Linked DNA regions of Chitinimonas arctica. The protein of the gene in region 2 interacts with the protein of the main gene of each other region in a pairwise test. Links are inferred from orthologs where the notes say so. Each region holds a gene or a part of one and is shown on either strand. Other genes may lie near its edges.

The links.
Region 1: the proteins of dnaA (region 2) and FNU76_RS00245 interact in binary tests that used the Escherichia coli proteins (3 or more experiments, as listed by UniProt). The link is inferred for Chitinimonas arctica from one-to-one orthologs.

What each region holds. Positions count from the first base shown.
Region 1 is NZ_CP041730.1:42,338-49,510, forward strand. Bases 1,766-4,763 are described here. They hold FNU76_RS00245 (phosphoheptose isomerase), read right to left. Parts: upstream 3,561-4,763; coding sequence 2,970-3,560; downstream 1,766-2,969. Other genes in these bases: FNU76_RS00230 (HDOD domain-containing protein), read left to right, coding at 1,766-1,852; FNU76_RS00235 (response regulator), read left to right, coding at 1,898-2,356; FNU76_RS00240 (BON domain-containing protein), read right to left, coding at 2,393-2,965; FNU76_RS00250 (YraN family protein), read right to left, coding at 3,602-3,943; FNU76_RS00255 (penicillin-binding protein activator), read right to left, coding at 3,988-4,763. Also shown: FNU76_RS00225 (response regulator), read left to right, coding at 147-1,004; more of FNU76_RS00230, read left to right, coding at 1,001-1,765; more of FNU76_RS00255, read right to left, coding at 4,764-5,163; rsmI (16S rRNA (cytidine(1402)-2'-O)-methyltransferase), read left to right, coding at 5,203-6,018; ligD (DNA ligase D), read right to left, coding at 6,035-7,173. UniProt on the Escherichia coli protein: Required for the timely initiation of chromosomal replication via direct interactions with the DnaA initiator protein.
Region 2 is NZ_CP041730.1:2,451,937-2,459,025, reverse strand. The notes cover bases 1-2,914. They hold dnaA (chromosomal replication initiator protein DnaA), read left to right. Parts: upstream 1-724; coding sequence 725-2,104; downstream 2,105-2,914. Other genes in these bases: dnaN (DNA polymerase III subunit beta), read left to right, coding at 2,451-2,914; rpmH (50S ribosomal protein L34), read right to left, coding at 327-461; rnpA (ribonuclease P protein component), read right to left, coding at 1-385. In the rest of the region: more of dnaN, read left to right, coding at 2,915-3,557; gyrB (DNA topoisomerase (ATP-hydrolyzing) subunit B), read left to right, coding at 3,634-6,030; FNU76_RS11125 (glutathione S-transferase family protein), read right to left, coding at 6,278-6,913; FNU76_RS11120 (NAD(P)-dependent oxidoreductase), read right to left, coding at 6,926-7,089. UniProt on the Escherichia coli protein: Plays an essential in the initiation and regulation of chromosomal replication. Binds in an ATP-dependent fashion to the origin of replication (oriC) to initiate formation of the DNA replication initiation complex once per cell cycle.

The DNA.
Region 1 (7,173 bases), 2.4 Mb from region 2 along the record:
CCGGGCAGCAGATCGCTGCCCGCCCTTTCATGCCGAATCGCAGCCTCCGTGTCGATCGCCCTGTCGGCGAAGCAAGGGGCGATCGGCAATGGAAGGCGCGCAATAACCGGCCGTGAGGACACGCTGAGGACGAGGAAGCCGAACGCATGGAACGCACACTCCTGCTGGTCGATGATGAAGCCAATATCATCGCCGCGCTCACACGCCTATTCCGGCGCGAGGGCTACACCATTCTGACCGCCGATTCCGGCGAGTCGGGCTTGCTGATATTAAGCAAACATCCGGTCGGCGTGATCATCTCCGATCAGCGCATGCTGCACATGAAAGGCACCGAGTTCCTCAGCGCCGCCAAGCTGCTGCAGCCCAATTGCGTGCGCATTGTTTTATCGGGATACACCGAGGTGAATTCGATCACCGATGCCGTCAATCGCGGTTCGGTGTTCCGTTTCCTGACCAAGCCCTGGGATGATCAAACACTGCTGGAGCAGGTCGACGAGGCATTTGAACAGTACGAACTGAAGATGACCAATTTCAGGCTCTCCGAGGAGTTGCAGCAAAAGAACGTCGCCCTGGAAAAGACCAAGCACCAGCTGGAGATCGCCTTGGCCAATGTCAGCACCGAACGCGATGTGGGCAGATCCATCCTGAAGATCACCCAGCAAGTGCTGCACCAGGCGCCGGTCGCCATTATCGGCTACACCCTGGACGGCACCATCGCCGTCAATAACCAGCAAGCCTCGCGCTTGTTTCCGGCGCTTTGTCCCGGGCTTGATATCTATTCACTGCTCCCTTACGAAGTGGTCATGGCGCTGAAAAGCAATAAAACGGCGGGGACCTATCGCGAAAGTGAAAATCGCCAATTCAATTTCAAGAACACGCCGCTCAATGCCAATAACGCCGTTGCCGGCATGATACTGACCTTTATTCCGCAGGCTTCGGACAGGCTCGAATACGAAAACGGCGGAAAGTCGGCCAGCCATGGCAGGCCGGCCAATCCGCTATGAAAATCAATACCGAAGCGCTGGACCTGCCCAGCCCGGCCGAGCAGTGGCTGGCTGCCTATGGCGACAAGCTGCCTCGGCACAATCCTGCCATCGTTGCCTTTATCGGCGGCGGCCATGAACATGATGACGAGCTGGCGGCACTGGAACGTAGCGCATCCGGCAATCCGAGCAGCATTCTCAGGCTTTTGAAGGTAGCCAACTCGCCCTTCTTCGGCCTCAGCAAGCAAATCACCTCGGTCAAGCAGGCCATTACGGTGCTGGGCTTTTCGGCGGCCAGTGCGATCGTCTTGCGCGGCATCATCCTCGATGCCTTCGATATCTCCAGCGCCGATCTCATGGCGAATGAACTGATCGCCCACAGTGTCATGACCGGTATCTGCGCCAAGGTGCTAGCCGAAGAGTGGGGCGAGCCACGCGATATCGCATTCACCATCGGCATATTGCATAACATAGGCAAGCTCACCATGCTGGTCTACGCCCGCACGCTGGCGGAGGAAATCTATCGCGGCAACGAGCGCACCGGCGAGGAGTTGGAAAGAGAGCTGGAGGTTTTTGGCTTCAGCCATGCGGAACTGGGCATTCTGATGCTAAAGAAATGGCATATCCCGGACACGATCATCGAGGCCATCCGCGACTATCCCGACCTGGCGGACTGCTCGACCCGCTTGAAAAGAATCATCCACCATGCCCAGGCAATCGCCGGCCTGCTAAGACAGGAAGGCGGGGGTCCCCTGCCCGGCAACACCATTGAACGGCTATCGAACGAACTGGATGTATCCGGGCCGCGACTTCATGCGCTGACCCATACCATCTTGCGGGAGGTGGCTATTATTATAGCGCCCGTATAACTGTGCGTTTCCCGAAACCGGACCGATTGGATCCGCAGAGACCCCATGCATTACATTATGCTCGTGGACGATGAGCAAAATCTGCTCAATGCGCTCAGCAGGGAATTGGCCCGGGTCGAGGACGAGCAAGGCCAGCCGATCGCCTTAGCGGTCGACTGTTATCCCGATCCCGCCAGCGCGCTGATGGCTGCGGAGATCAAATCCTATGACCTGGTGATTTCCGACTACCGCATGCCCGGCATGAACGGCGTCGAATTCCTGAGCCAATTCAGGCGCCACCAGCCAGATGCGATACGCATCATTCTTTCCGGCTCGACCGACGTACCGGGCCTGATCCGGGCCGTCAACGAGGCGCAGATCTTCCATTTGCTGCGCAAACCCTGGTGCGAAGAAGAATTGAAGCAGCTTATCCTGCGGGGGATCCGGGAGCGCCAGCGCCTGCTGGAAAACAAGCGCCTGGCCGATGTCGTCCGCGCCGGACAATCGGCCGTTCGACATCGCTAGGGAGGCCGACGTAAGGTCAGCGCCCCCAACACACCATCAATCGATATATTCGAACAAGGTCACGACCTTTTCCACGCCCGCCGTCTGGCTGGCCAACTGGGTCGCATCCTTCGCTTCCTGTTGCTTGACCAGACCCAGCAGGAATATCTGCCCGCGTTCGCTTACCACCTTCACATGCAGGGGCGAAAAGCGGTTGGCATCCATCATGCGCGCCTTGGCCTTGGTGGTCAGGGCCGCATCGGCGGTGCGGGACGACAGGCTGGAAGGCAAGCGGATGGCCAGCTCGTTGTAGACCTGTTTTACATCCTGGGTCTCGCGCGCCTGTTTCTCCACTTCGGTGCGCGTCGCTTCGTCAGGCACTTCGCCGCTGAGCAACACGCTGCGGTTGAAGCTGGTGATATTGACGTGGCTCAGGCTGCCGAACTTGGCGGACACCCGATCACCTATCCGCGATTCGATCTGTTTGTCGTTCCACACCACGGAAGTGCTGCGGCGATCCTGCGAGACGGCCACCCCGGTGGCGGCGCCGGCGACGATCAAGGGAAAACAGGCGGTGAGCTGGCTGGCCGCCAGTAGCGACAATAGCAGCAGGCTGATTCGTTTGAACACGTGTTTACTCTCCATCCAACAAGATGCAGTCGATTGCATCGCAAATACTGTGGATCAACAGGATATGAACCTCCTGGATGCGGGCGGTACGTTTAGCCGGCACATTCAGTTGGATATCGTCACCCTTCATCAATTCGGTGATCTTGCCGCCGTCCTTGCCGGTCAACGCGATTACCGTCATTTGCCGTTCATGCGCCGCATGGATGGCTTCGATGACATTGACCGAATTCCCCGAAGTGGAAATCGCCAGCAACACATCGCCAGGCTGCCCCAATGCACGAACCTGCTTGGAAAACACCAGGTCGTAATCGTAGTCGTTGGCAATGGCCGTGATCGCCGAGGTATCGGTCGTCAAGGAAAATGCCGCCAGGCCGGGCCGTTCCTTCTCGAAGCGGCCGACCATCTCGGCCGCGAAATGCTGTGCATCGGCGGCCGAGCCGCCATTGCCGCAGGCCAGGATTTTGCGGTCGGCCATCAATGCGGCCACCATCCGCTCGGCCGCAACGGCTGCCGGAGCGGTCAAGAGTTCGCGGGCTTCTTCCTTGGCGGCAATGCTATCCAGGAAGTGCTGGTTCACGCGATCGATCAGATCCATATGGATATCCCTAAGTTCAAAATGGGTGAGGCTTTTTTCAATTACAGTTCGATTATATTTTTCAGCCAACGCGGCGCGTCGTCGCCATCCAGCAATATCGCATCGAAGCGACAAGGCGGCATGCGGGGCAAAGTCGCGAGATAGAGCTGGGCCGCCGCGACCAGGCGGGCCTGCTTGGCTGCGGTGATGCTGTCGGCCGCACCGCCGAAGCGCCCCTTGGCACGGTAGCGCACCTCGACGAACACCAGGATACCGCCGTCATCGGCGATCAAATCAATCTCGCCCATACGGCATCGCCAGTTGCGTGCCAGTATCCTGACTTTCTTCGTCAGCAGGAAATCCGCCGCCCGCCGTTCGGCCGCCTCGCCTTTGCCTGGTGGCATACGCTCTCCTTGCCCTGGCGCGCGACAATCCGGGCGCGGCGAGTCTAGTATCCCTGCGGCTTGGCGCTGCCTGGTTCTGCCGGTGCGGCAGCGGGCGCAGGCGGGGGCGCCTCCTGCTTGGGTGGCGCCGGTGTACGCGGCACGCCACCCACCTCGCCGCTCATCAATTCGCGGCTGAACTGGCGGCTTTCCGACAAACGCAGGGTCCCGGTCACGCCCTGGACTTCAATGGCGGCGCCCGGTGCCGAAACCAGGAGCAACAGGCTAAGCCGATAGGCATCGATACCCAGCGCATAGAGCCGCTGCATATCGGGATTCAAAGGCTTGTCGGCCCGCTTGAAAGCCAGCACGTCACCTTGGTAAGGCTCCAGCAGCCAAGGCATATCGACGAATTTCACCCCCACCAGATCCACATTGGTACCGCCGACCTTGCCAAACTTGCCGCCCCAGACCTGCGAGGTGGCATACAGCGGCCGGGCGCTGCCCAGATAAGGCCGGACCAGCCGCGCCTTCTTCTGGTCGGCAGCGAGGAACAGCGCGTCCGCATTCAAGGCGGCTACCTTGTCCTTCAACTTCCAGACGGCTTCCTTGTCCGCGCCCAGGGCCAATATCATTGGCGCCTTGCCGGTGATCAGCTGCCACTCCTTCGAAAATGCGTCGCGCATACGGCGCGCCAACGGGCCGCTGGACTCTACCACCACCGGCTGCCGGCAGCCGTCGCGTTGCATGGCGCGCGCGATCTGGCGCGCCTCGGCTTCGATGGAAAGCCCGAGCGCGAACAAATTGGCCGGCGCACTGGCGGCGTTCAGTCCATCGAGGCTATTGAGGGCCAATACCGGCACTTCCAACCGTCCATAGGCCGCCAGCTTGGCAATGGATCCCCGCGTCAATGGGCCGATCACGCCCACCGCGCCCCGGGCAACGGCCTGGCGATAGGCGATCAACGCCTCCTCATCGCGCTCACCGGTAGGGTAAAGCCGCAATTTGGGCGTATTGTCGTCACCCAGCTTCAATTCCGCGGTCATGGCCCCTTGCCGCACCACTTCCGCCGGCGCGGCCAGGCTCTTCGCCTTGGTCGGCAGAATCAAGGCAATATGGGGCACATTCTCTTCCGTCCTTGCGTCGGAAGCCTCTTCCGCACTGGCTGGGCCAGGTAAGCCGAGGTAGAGTAGCGCCGCCGCGAAAAGCGGCATCCAGCGAAAGGTTGCTATACCGTGCATGACGAGCCGTATCCAATTGATCGTCCGGCATTATATGTGGTGGCTACGCCCATCGGGAATTTGCGCGATTTGACGCCCCGGGCCCAAGCCATCCTTGCCGGCGCAGATCTGATTGCCGCCGAGGACACCCGCGTTACCGGCCAATTACTTAAACACTTCGGCATCGCCACCCGGATGATGTCGCTACGCGAGCATAACGAACGCGAAGCGGCCGAAAAACTGATCGAGCGGCTCCGCGCCGGCCAGGCGATTGCCCAGGTCTCGGATGCCGGCACCCCCGCCGTCAGCGATCCCGGCGCTCGCCTGGTCGCCGCCGTCCATGCCGCCGGTTTCAAGGTCGTCCCCATCCCCGGCGCCTCCGCCCTGTTGGCCGCGCTGGCCGGCGCCGGCATGCAATCGCCCCGCTTCCAGTTCCATGGCTTCCCCGAACCCAAGAGCACGGCGCGGCGCAAGGAATTCGAGACGCTCAAGAACCTGCCGCATACCATTGCTTTTTTTGAAGCGCCGCATCGCATTGCCGACAGCCTGGTCGATATGGCAGCCGTATTCGGACCCGAGCGCATCGCCGTTGTCTGCCGCGAATTGACCAAGACTTTCGAAACCATCCGCCGTGCACCGCTGGCGGAGCTGGCGAGCTGGGTCGCCGCCGACGGCAACCAGCAGCGAGGCGAACTGGTCGTATTGGTAGAAGCCGCCCCGGTGGTCGTGCAGGACGATGCAGCCGGTTTCGACGCCATACTGCAACCCTTGGTGCGTGAACTGCCGATGAAACAGGCGGTGAAGCTGGCGGCGGAAATCACCGGCGGAAATCGCAACGCCTTGTATGAACGGGCTTTGCAACTGAAGGGGGAATAGGTTGGATGCTCGGCCATCAGCCCGGCCCCAGCCTTGCCAGCATTGCCTTGGTCAGCCGGGCCCGCTGCGAATCGTAATCCGCCCAGGGGTCGGCCGACTGGTCCCGTAGGCGCTGCAGGGTGGCTTCGATACCGAATTGATCGGACCGAACCCCTTCAGCCAATTCCTCCCAGCTGATCGGCACCGCCACGGGAGCGCCTGGCCGGGCGCGCACCGAAAACGCCGACACGGCCGTCGCACCTTCCGCATTGCGCAGGTAGTCGATAAAAATGCGCCCCTTGCGTTGGGCCTTGGCCATATTCGCGGTAAAGCGGCGCGGTATCAGCGCGGCCAGGTGCCGCGCCACCCGCTCGGAAAACTGCTTGACCGTAGCCCAGTCGTGATAGCGGTAAAGCGGCACTTCCACGTGCAGGCCTTTACCGCCGGTCACCTTCAGAAAGCACGCCAGACCCAGTTCCTGCAGGAGCGATCGAATCAGCATCGCCCCTTCTTGTACTTGGCGCCAGGCGACGTCCGGCGCCGGGTCCAGATCCAGGATGAGTTTGTCCGGCCTGTCCAGCCTGTCGCGGCGCGCATTCCAGGTATGCAGCTCCACCACGCCCAGCTGGACCAATCCGATCAGCGCTTCCAGCCGGTTGGCGGCCATGTAGCGGGCCGGGCCATCCTGCTGCTGCACGGTAACGGCGGTCAAGCTGGCGGGCATGCCCTCATCCAGATGTTTCTGGAAAAAGCAGGGATGGGCAGGGCCGCGCGGACAACGCACCAGGCTCAGCGGCCTATCGCGTAGCTGCGGTAATAGATGCGCTGCCACGGCTTCGTAGTAGCGTGCCAGGTCCAGCTTGGTCAGCCCGGTATCGGCAAATAGCACGCGTTCGGGATGACTGATCACGACGCCGGCAACCGTGGCGGATTCGCTGTTCGCTTGTGCCGGCCTTCGACTGGCTCGTTCCATGGTGACCTCGCTGGCAGGTTTGTCTTCGCGCAGTCCCAGGTAGACCGCCTGCCGCAGCCGCCTTGCTCCGGTCCAGCCGGCAAATCGGGTTTCCGCTACCAGGATGGGCTTTACCCAGCGGATGACGGTGTCGGCCGGTTCGGCCGGCACGGCGTCGAAAGGACAGCGGGATTGGGCCAATTGCGCCAGCTGCCTGGAAAGCT
Region 2 (7,089 bases):
GGCGCAACAAGGCGGCGCGTGCTTCGGCGGCTTCGCTGCGATGAAACGAACGCTTGGCCCGCACGATCAGATCCAGCCCAACCAGCTTGGCCGCCTCGTGTCGGAACAGCTCGCGCGCGGTACGCTTGATCAGGTTGCGGCCCACGGCACGGCGTTGGACTTTTTTCGAGACCACAACGCCCATCCGAGCCCGGTCCAGCTCGTTCGGCTTGACCCATACCTGGAAAAAAGAATTTGCCTGGGTACGGCGCAAATTAAAAACGGATGAAAATTCATCCGTTTTTAACAAGCGTTGCTGCCTAGTGAAGCGGTACGTCAAGCGTCGCTCAAACCGAAAGGCTGTGACGGCCCTTGGCGCGGCGTGCGGCCAGAACGGCGCGACCACCACGGGTACGGCTGCGAACCAGGAAACCATGGGTACGCTTGCGACGAATAACGGAAGGTTGGTATGTACGTTTCATTGCGGTGCCCCTGAAGACTTGGCGTGTCGTGTGAATAAACGTGTGATTAGACGGAAAAAAAGCATATGTGTCAATGGCCTTATTTTCCACAGCCTGTGGATAAGCCTCCTGAAAGTGACTAGAATAAGCGGCCGATTAACCCTGCTGTCGCACCTGTCCTGGCATGTGACAGCAGCGCTCCGGCCGCGCGCCCCCTGAGGTACAGTCGCGCTAGAACTGCCGTTCGCACAAACCTCGGCCGCGCCGCACGATTCCTATAAAAAATGACATTACCCGTTGAACAATTTTGGCCGAACTGTCTTGCTCGGTTCGCCGAGGAATTGTCTGCGCAGCAGTTCAACACCTGGATCAAGCCGCTGGCTTGCTCGGTGGAGAACGAGGCGTTGCAGCTGTACGCGCCTAACCAGTTCTCGCTTCAGTTCGTCAAAGACCGTTTCCTGGTGCGTATCGAGAAGTACGCCGCCGAATATTTCGGCGAGGGCGGCTGCCTTATCGAACTGCGCGTGGGCGAAGCCCAGGCGCGCCCACAGGTAGCCAGCGGTACCAGCACACCCGCGCCCCAGGCCGCCGCGACGGTTGCCAAACCGCACAGCCCGCCCGGCAAGTTGGCGATGGCCAACGAAACCACCCGGCTCAATCCGAATTTCACCTTCGATACGCTGGTGACCGGTAAAGCCAACCAACTTGCCCGCGCCGCCGCCATACAGATCGGCGAAAACCCGGGCACCGCCTACAACCCGCTGTTCGTCTATGGCGGCGTGGGCCTGGGCAAGACCCACTTGATCCAGGCCATCGGCAATCTGGTGCACCAACACCGGCCCGATGCCAAAATTCGCTATATCCACGCCGAGCGCTATGTTGCCGACGTGGTCCGCGCCTATCAGCACAAGGCTTTCGACGAGTTCAAGCGCTACTACCACTCCCTGGACCTGTTGCTGATCGACGATATCCAGTTCTTCTCCGGCAAGAACCGCACCCAGGAAGAGTTCTTCTACGCCTTCAATGCGCTGATCGAAGGCCATCGCCAAGTCATCATCACCTCGGACCGCTATCCGAAGGAGATCGAGGGAATTGAAGACCGGCTGATCTCCCGCTTCGGCTGGGGCCTGACCGTGGCGATCGAACCGCCCGAGCTGGAAATGCGGGTGGCGATTCTGCACAAGAAGGCCGAGTCGGAAGGCTTCAAGCTCGATTCCAGCGTGTCGTTCTTTATCGCCAAGCATATCCGCTCGAATGTGCGCGAACTGGAAGGCGCCCTGAAACGGGTGCTGGCCTACTCGCGCTTCACCGGCGAGCAGATCACGCTGGAAGTGGCAAAGGAAGCGCTGAAGGATATCCTGGCTTCCGGTAACAAACTGATTTCGGTAGAGAACATCCAGAAGACGGTGGCTGATTTCTACAAGATCAAGGTTTCCGACATGCACTCCAAAAAGCGGACTCGCGACATTGCTCGTCCGCGCCAGGTGGCCATGGCGCTCGCCAAGGATCTGACCCAGATGAGCCTGCCGGCCATCGGCGAAGCCTTTGGCGGCCGTGACCACACCACGGTGATGCATGCCTGCAAGACCATCGCGGCGCTGAAGCAAGGCGACGCGACGATGAATCACGATTACAACGTCCTGGCCCAGATCCTGCGTAACTGAGCCAGGCCGGAATGGTTTTAAGGGAAGTGCCGAACACCCCCTCGCCCTGTAGCGCGACACTCCCGCCACAGGCCGCTTGAGGGGATTTAAACGAGATGTCGTTGATTTTTAATGAAAAGTGGTGAACTGACAGTTCTCCACCGACATTTGTTCAGCGCTTCCGCAAGAAATGTGGATAAGCTTGCATTGCAGATTGGCGCCGAAAAGCGAACACAATCGATACACAACGGCAGGCAAGACTATCCACAGCGAGATTTGGCGGTAAGGTACTGAAGCAGAAGTGGAAAACGGGTTTTCCACAGAAACTGGCTACCTCTATTTATCTATCTTCAGGAACTACTACATTATGTTGCTGATACAAGCAGAACGCGATTCCCTGCTCAAGCCGCTGGCTACCGTCACCGGTATCGTCGAGCGTCGTCACACGCTGCCTATCCTGTCGAACGTACTGATTGGCAAGCAGAACGGGATGCTCACCTTCCTGGCGACCGATCTGGAAATCCAGATCACGACCGAGTACCCCAGCCCTGAAGGCAGTGATTTTCAGCTGACCGTATCGGCCAAGAAGTTCCAAGATATCTTGCGTGCCATCCCGGACGGCACTACCGTCAACCTGGACCAGGACGACAGCCGCCTGACCGTCAAGGCAGGCAAGAGCCGCTTCAATCTGCAAACGCTGCCGGCACAGGACTTCCCGCGACTGACCATCGATACCAGCGTCAAGAGCGTGATCAAACTGCCGCAACGCCAGCTGAAGAACCTGATCAGCCGGGTTCAATACGCCATGGCGCATCAGGACATCCGCTATTACCTGAACGGTCTGTTCATCCTGACCGAAGGCAAGGAATTCAAGCTGGTCGCCACCGACGGCCATCGCCTGGCTTTTGTTGCCTGCGAAATGGAACACGAAGTCGAACGCAACGAAGTCATCCTGCCGCGCAAGACCATCCTCGAGCTGTACAAGCTGCTGGCTGACATCGACGACGAAGTCACCATCGAGATCGCGCAGAACCAGGTCAAATTCGCGTTCGGCAATATCGTCATCCATTCCAAGGTCGTGGACGGCAAGTTCCCGGACTACAACCGGGTGGTACCAACCGGCAACGACAAGCTGGTACCGCTGAACCGTCAGCAGCTGCTGTCGTCCCTGCAGCGCGCAGCCATTCTCTCCAACGAGAAATTCCGTGGCGTTCGCATCGTATTGGGCGACGGGACCTTGAAGATCATCTGCAACAACAGCGAGCAGGAAGAAGCGACCGAAGAGTTGGAGATTCCTTACCAGGGCGATCCGCTCGATATCGGCTTCAACATCGGTTACCTCATCGACGTGCTGACCAACCTGGACCATGAAGCACTGGTTTTTGCCTTTGGCGACCATGCCACCAGCAGTACCCTGGTAACCGTTCCGGAAGAACCCAATTTCAAGTATGTCGTGATGCCAATGCGCATTTAGGCGCGGCCGCATGACCAAGCCGGCCATCTCGGCCGGCTTTGGCATTTTTATCAGTACAGCAGCAGGTGGATAAAAGATGAGCGATCAGGAATACGGCGCAGACAGTATCAAGGTGTTGAAAGGCCTGGAGGCCGTACGTAAACGCCCTGGCATGTATATCGGCGATACCCAAGACGGCAGCGGCTTGCACCACATGGTGTTCGAAGTGCTGGACAATGCAATCGACGAAGCGCTGGCTGGTCACTGCAACGAGATCAAGGTCATCATCCACCCGGATAATTCCATTTCGGTGGAAGACAACGGCCGTGGCATCCCCACCGATATCAAGGAAGACGACGAATTCAAGCGCTCCGCCGCCGAAATCGTCATGACCGAACTGCACGCCGGCGGTAAATTCGACCAGAACAGCTACAAGGTATCCGGCGGTCTGCACGGCGTGGGCGTATCCGTCGTCAATGCCTTGTCGGACTGGCTGCGGCTCACCATCCGTCGCGACGGCAAGGTGCACAGCATGGAATTCCGCCAAGGCGAAGCGGTGGAGCCACTCAAAGTCGTCGGCAAGACCGAACACCGCGGTACCGAAGTGCATTTCCTGGCTTCACCGGAAACCTTTGGCCTGATCGAATTCCATTTCGATATCCTCGCCAAGCGCATTCGCGAGTTGAGTTTTCTCAACAACGGCGTGGCCATCGTGCTGATCGACCGTGTGCACGGCAAGGAAGAGAACTTCTCCTATTCCGGCGGTGTACGCGGCTTCGTCGAGTACATGAATCGCAACAAGACCGCCTTGCACCAAAAGGTGTTCTACGCGCTTGGCGAAAAAGACGGCATGAGTGTCGAAGTCGCCATGCAATGGAACGATTCCTACCAGGAAACCGTGCAGTGCTTCACCAACAATATCCCGCAGCGGGATGGCGGTAGCCATCTGACCGCCTTGCGCCAAGTGATGACACGCACGCTCAATGGCTATATCGAAAAAAGCGAGATCGCCAAGAAAGCCAAGATCGAGACCGCCGGCGACGATATGCGCGAAGGCCTCACCTGCGTGCTGTCGGTGAAATTGCCCGACCCCAAGTTCAGCAGCCAGACCAAGGACAAACTGGTCTCCAGTGAAATCGGTCCGATCGTGAACGAGGTCATCAGCGAAGCACTGAACAACTTCCTGCTGGAAAACCCGATCGAAGCCAAGATCATCTGCGGCAAGATCGTCGACGCCGCCCGTGCCCGCGACGCCGCCCGCCGCGCCCGCGAACTGACCCGCCGCAAAGGTGTCATGGACGGCCTGGGGCTGCCCGGCAAGCTGGCTGACTGCCAGGAAAAGGATCCGGCCCTGTCCGAGATCTACATCGTCGAAGGGGATTCCGCCGGCGGTTCCGCCAAGCAAGGCCGCGATCGCAAGTTCCAGGCCATCCTGCCCCTGCGCGGCAAGGTGCTGAACGTAGAACGCGCCCGCTTCGACAAGCTGATTTCCAGCGAACAGATCGCCACCCTGATCACCGCGCTCGGTTGCGGCATCGGCAAGGACGATTTCAACCTGGAAAAACTGCGCTACCACCGCATCATCATCATGACCGATGCCGACGTGGACGGCGCCCACATTCGAACCCTGTTGCTGACCTTCCTGTATCGCCAGCTGCCCGAACTGGTCGAACGCGGTTACGTCTACATTGCCCAGCCGCCCTTGTACAAGGTCAAGCATGGCAAGAACGAGCAGTACCAGAAGGACGATCACGAACTCAACCAGTACCTGTTGAAACTGGCCTTGAGCGGTGCCCAGCTGATTCCTCGCAGCGGTGCCGATCCGCTGGAAGGCCAGGCATTGGACCTGATCGCCCGCCAGTACCTGCTGGCTCAGGCCGTAATCGAGCGCGAAAGCCGTTTGATCGACCCGACCGTGTTGTATGCCTTGCTCAGAACCGGCGCGCTGGACATGAGCAGCGAAGCGGCGGCTCGCGAGTCTGCTACGCGTTTGATGGCTGCCATTGCCGATCCGGCTTTTGTGCTTGAGCCGTATCATGACGACAAGAACGATGCGTTTATCCTGCGTCTGAAAAAGACCGTGCACGGCAATATCGCCTTCCAGTACCTGGATCACGATTTCCTGCATTCGGGCGACTATGTGCAGCTGCGCCGTACCGCGGATATGCTGTCTGGACTGCTGGATGCGGATGCCGTGGTGAAGCGTGGCGATCATGAAAAGCCGGTCAGGGAGTTCAAGGACGCGCTGGAGTGGTTGCTGAACGAAGTGCGCCGCAATATGACCGTGCAGCGGTATAAAGGTCTGGGTGAGATGAATCCGGATCAGTTGTGGGAAACGACGATGGACCCGACTGTACGGCGGTTGATGCGGGTGCAGATCGAGGATGCCATGGCGGCGGATGATATCTTCACGACGCTGATGGGCGACAATGTGGAACCGCGTCGGGCGTTTATCGAGAAGAATGCTTTGATTGCGCGGAATATTGATGTTTGAGGGTGTTGTCGGGTGCCACAGAAAGTGAAAACTGTGCCAAGTTAGTGAAAAGTCTGTGACACAGTTGTTGAAAAAGCCCTCACCTTTCGAGGGCTTTTTTGTACCTCAGTCGGAAATGTAAGCTTCACTGTGCTAATGAAGTAGCTCAGTTGGTGCATCAGGTATCGAGGCCACCCTTGCCTGCGCTCGCGTGTGCATGATCATTCGTGATGTTACGAGCCATGCTCCTCTGCTTCCCAAAGGTGGCTTACATCTTCAACAGAACGCTCTTTTCGCGCTCCAATGCCCGCCTGGCCGCAGGGCGGTTGATGAGGCGATCCTTCATTGCGGTGAGATGTTTCAACTCCTTGATTGGCAATCCAAGCTCCTTTCCCCAGGGGTAGAACACCAGGGTATACGGATCGGCGACCGTGAAGTGTTCGCCCATGACCCACTGGCTGTGCGCCAGCATCTGGTCGATCTCGCGCAGATAGGCCCAGAAGCTCTCCTTGCCATGTGCCTTGATGGCCGCATGCGTGGCCTTGTCGTCACTGAACCGCTCCGGATGCACGAATTGCATGAAGGCGGGGTGGACGCTGCTTGACAGCCAGGCACACATCGCGATGGTGCGGGCGTGATCGAGCTGGTCGGCCCCGAGCAGTTCGGCATTGGGATAGGTCTCCCCGATCCATCCAAGGATCGCGGTGCTTTCAAGCAAGACCCGTCCGTCATCAAACCGCAGCGCCGGCACCTTGCCGCGAGGGTTGATTGCCAGGTAATCGGGTTTCCGGTTCTCGCCAGTGAAGATGTTGATCTTCTTCGCCTCGAAAGTCGCGCCGGCTTCCTCCAGCGCGACATGGCTCGCCATCGAGCAGGCGAGTGGACAGTAATAGATCGTCAGCATGGTCTTGGCTCCTCAGTAGGCCACCGTGAAGCGCTCGCTGTGGTGCCGGGGCTGCTCCGCTTCGTCCAGCATCGCTGATGCAAAGTCTTCCAGCGAAATTCGGCTCTCGCCTTTCGCATCGGTCAGCAGGTGATCCTTGCCAATGCGATACCGGCCGGTGCGCTCTCCAGGTACCA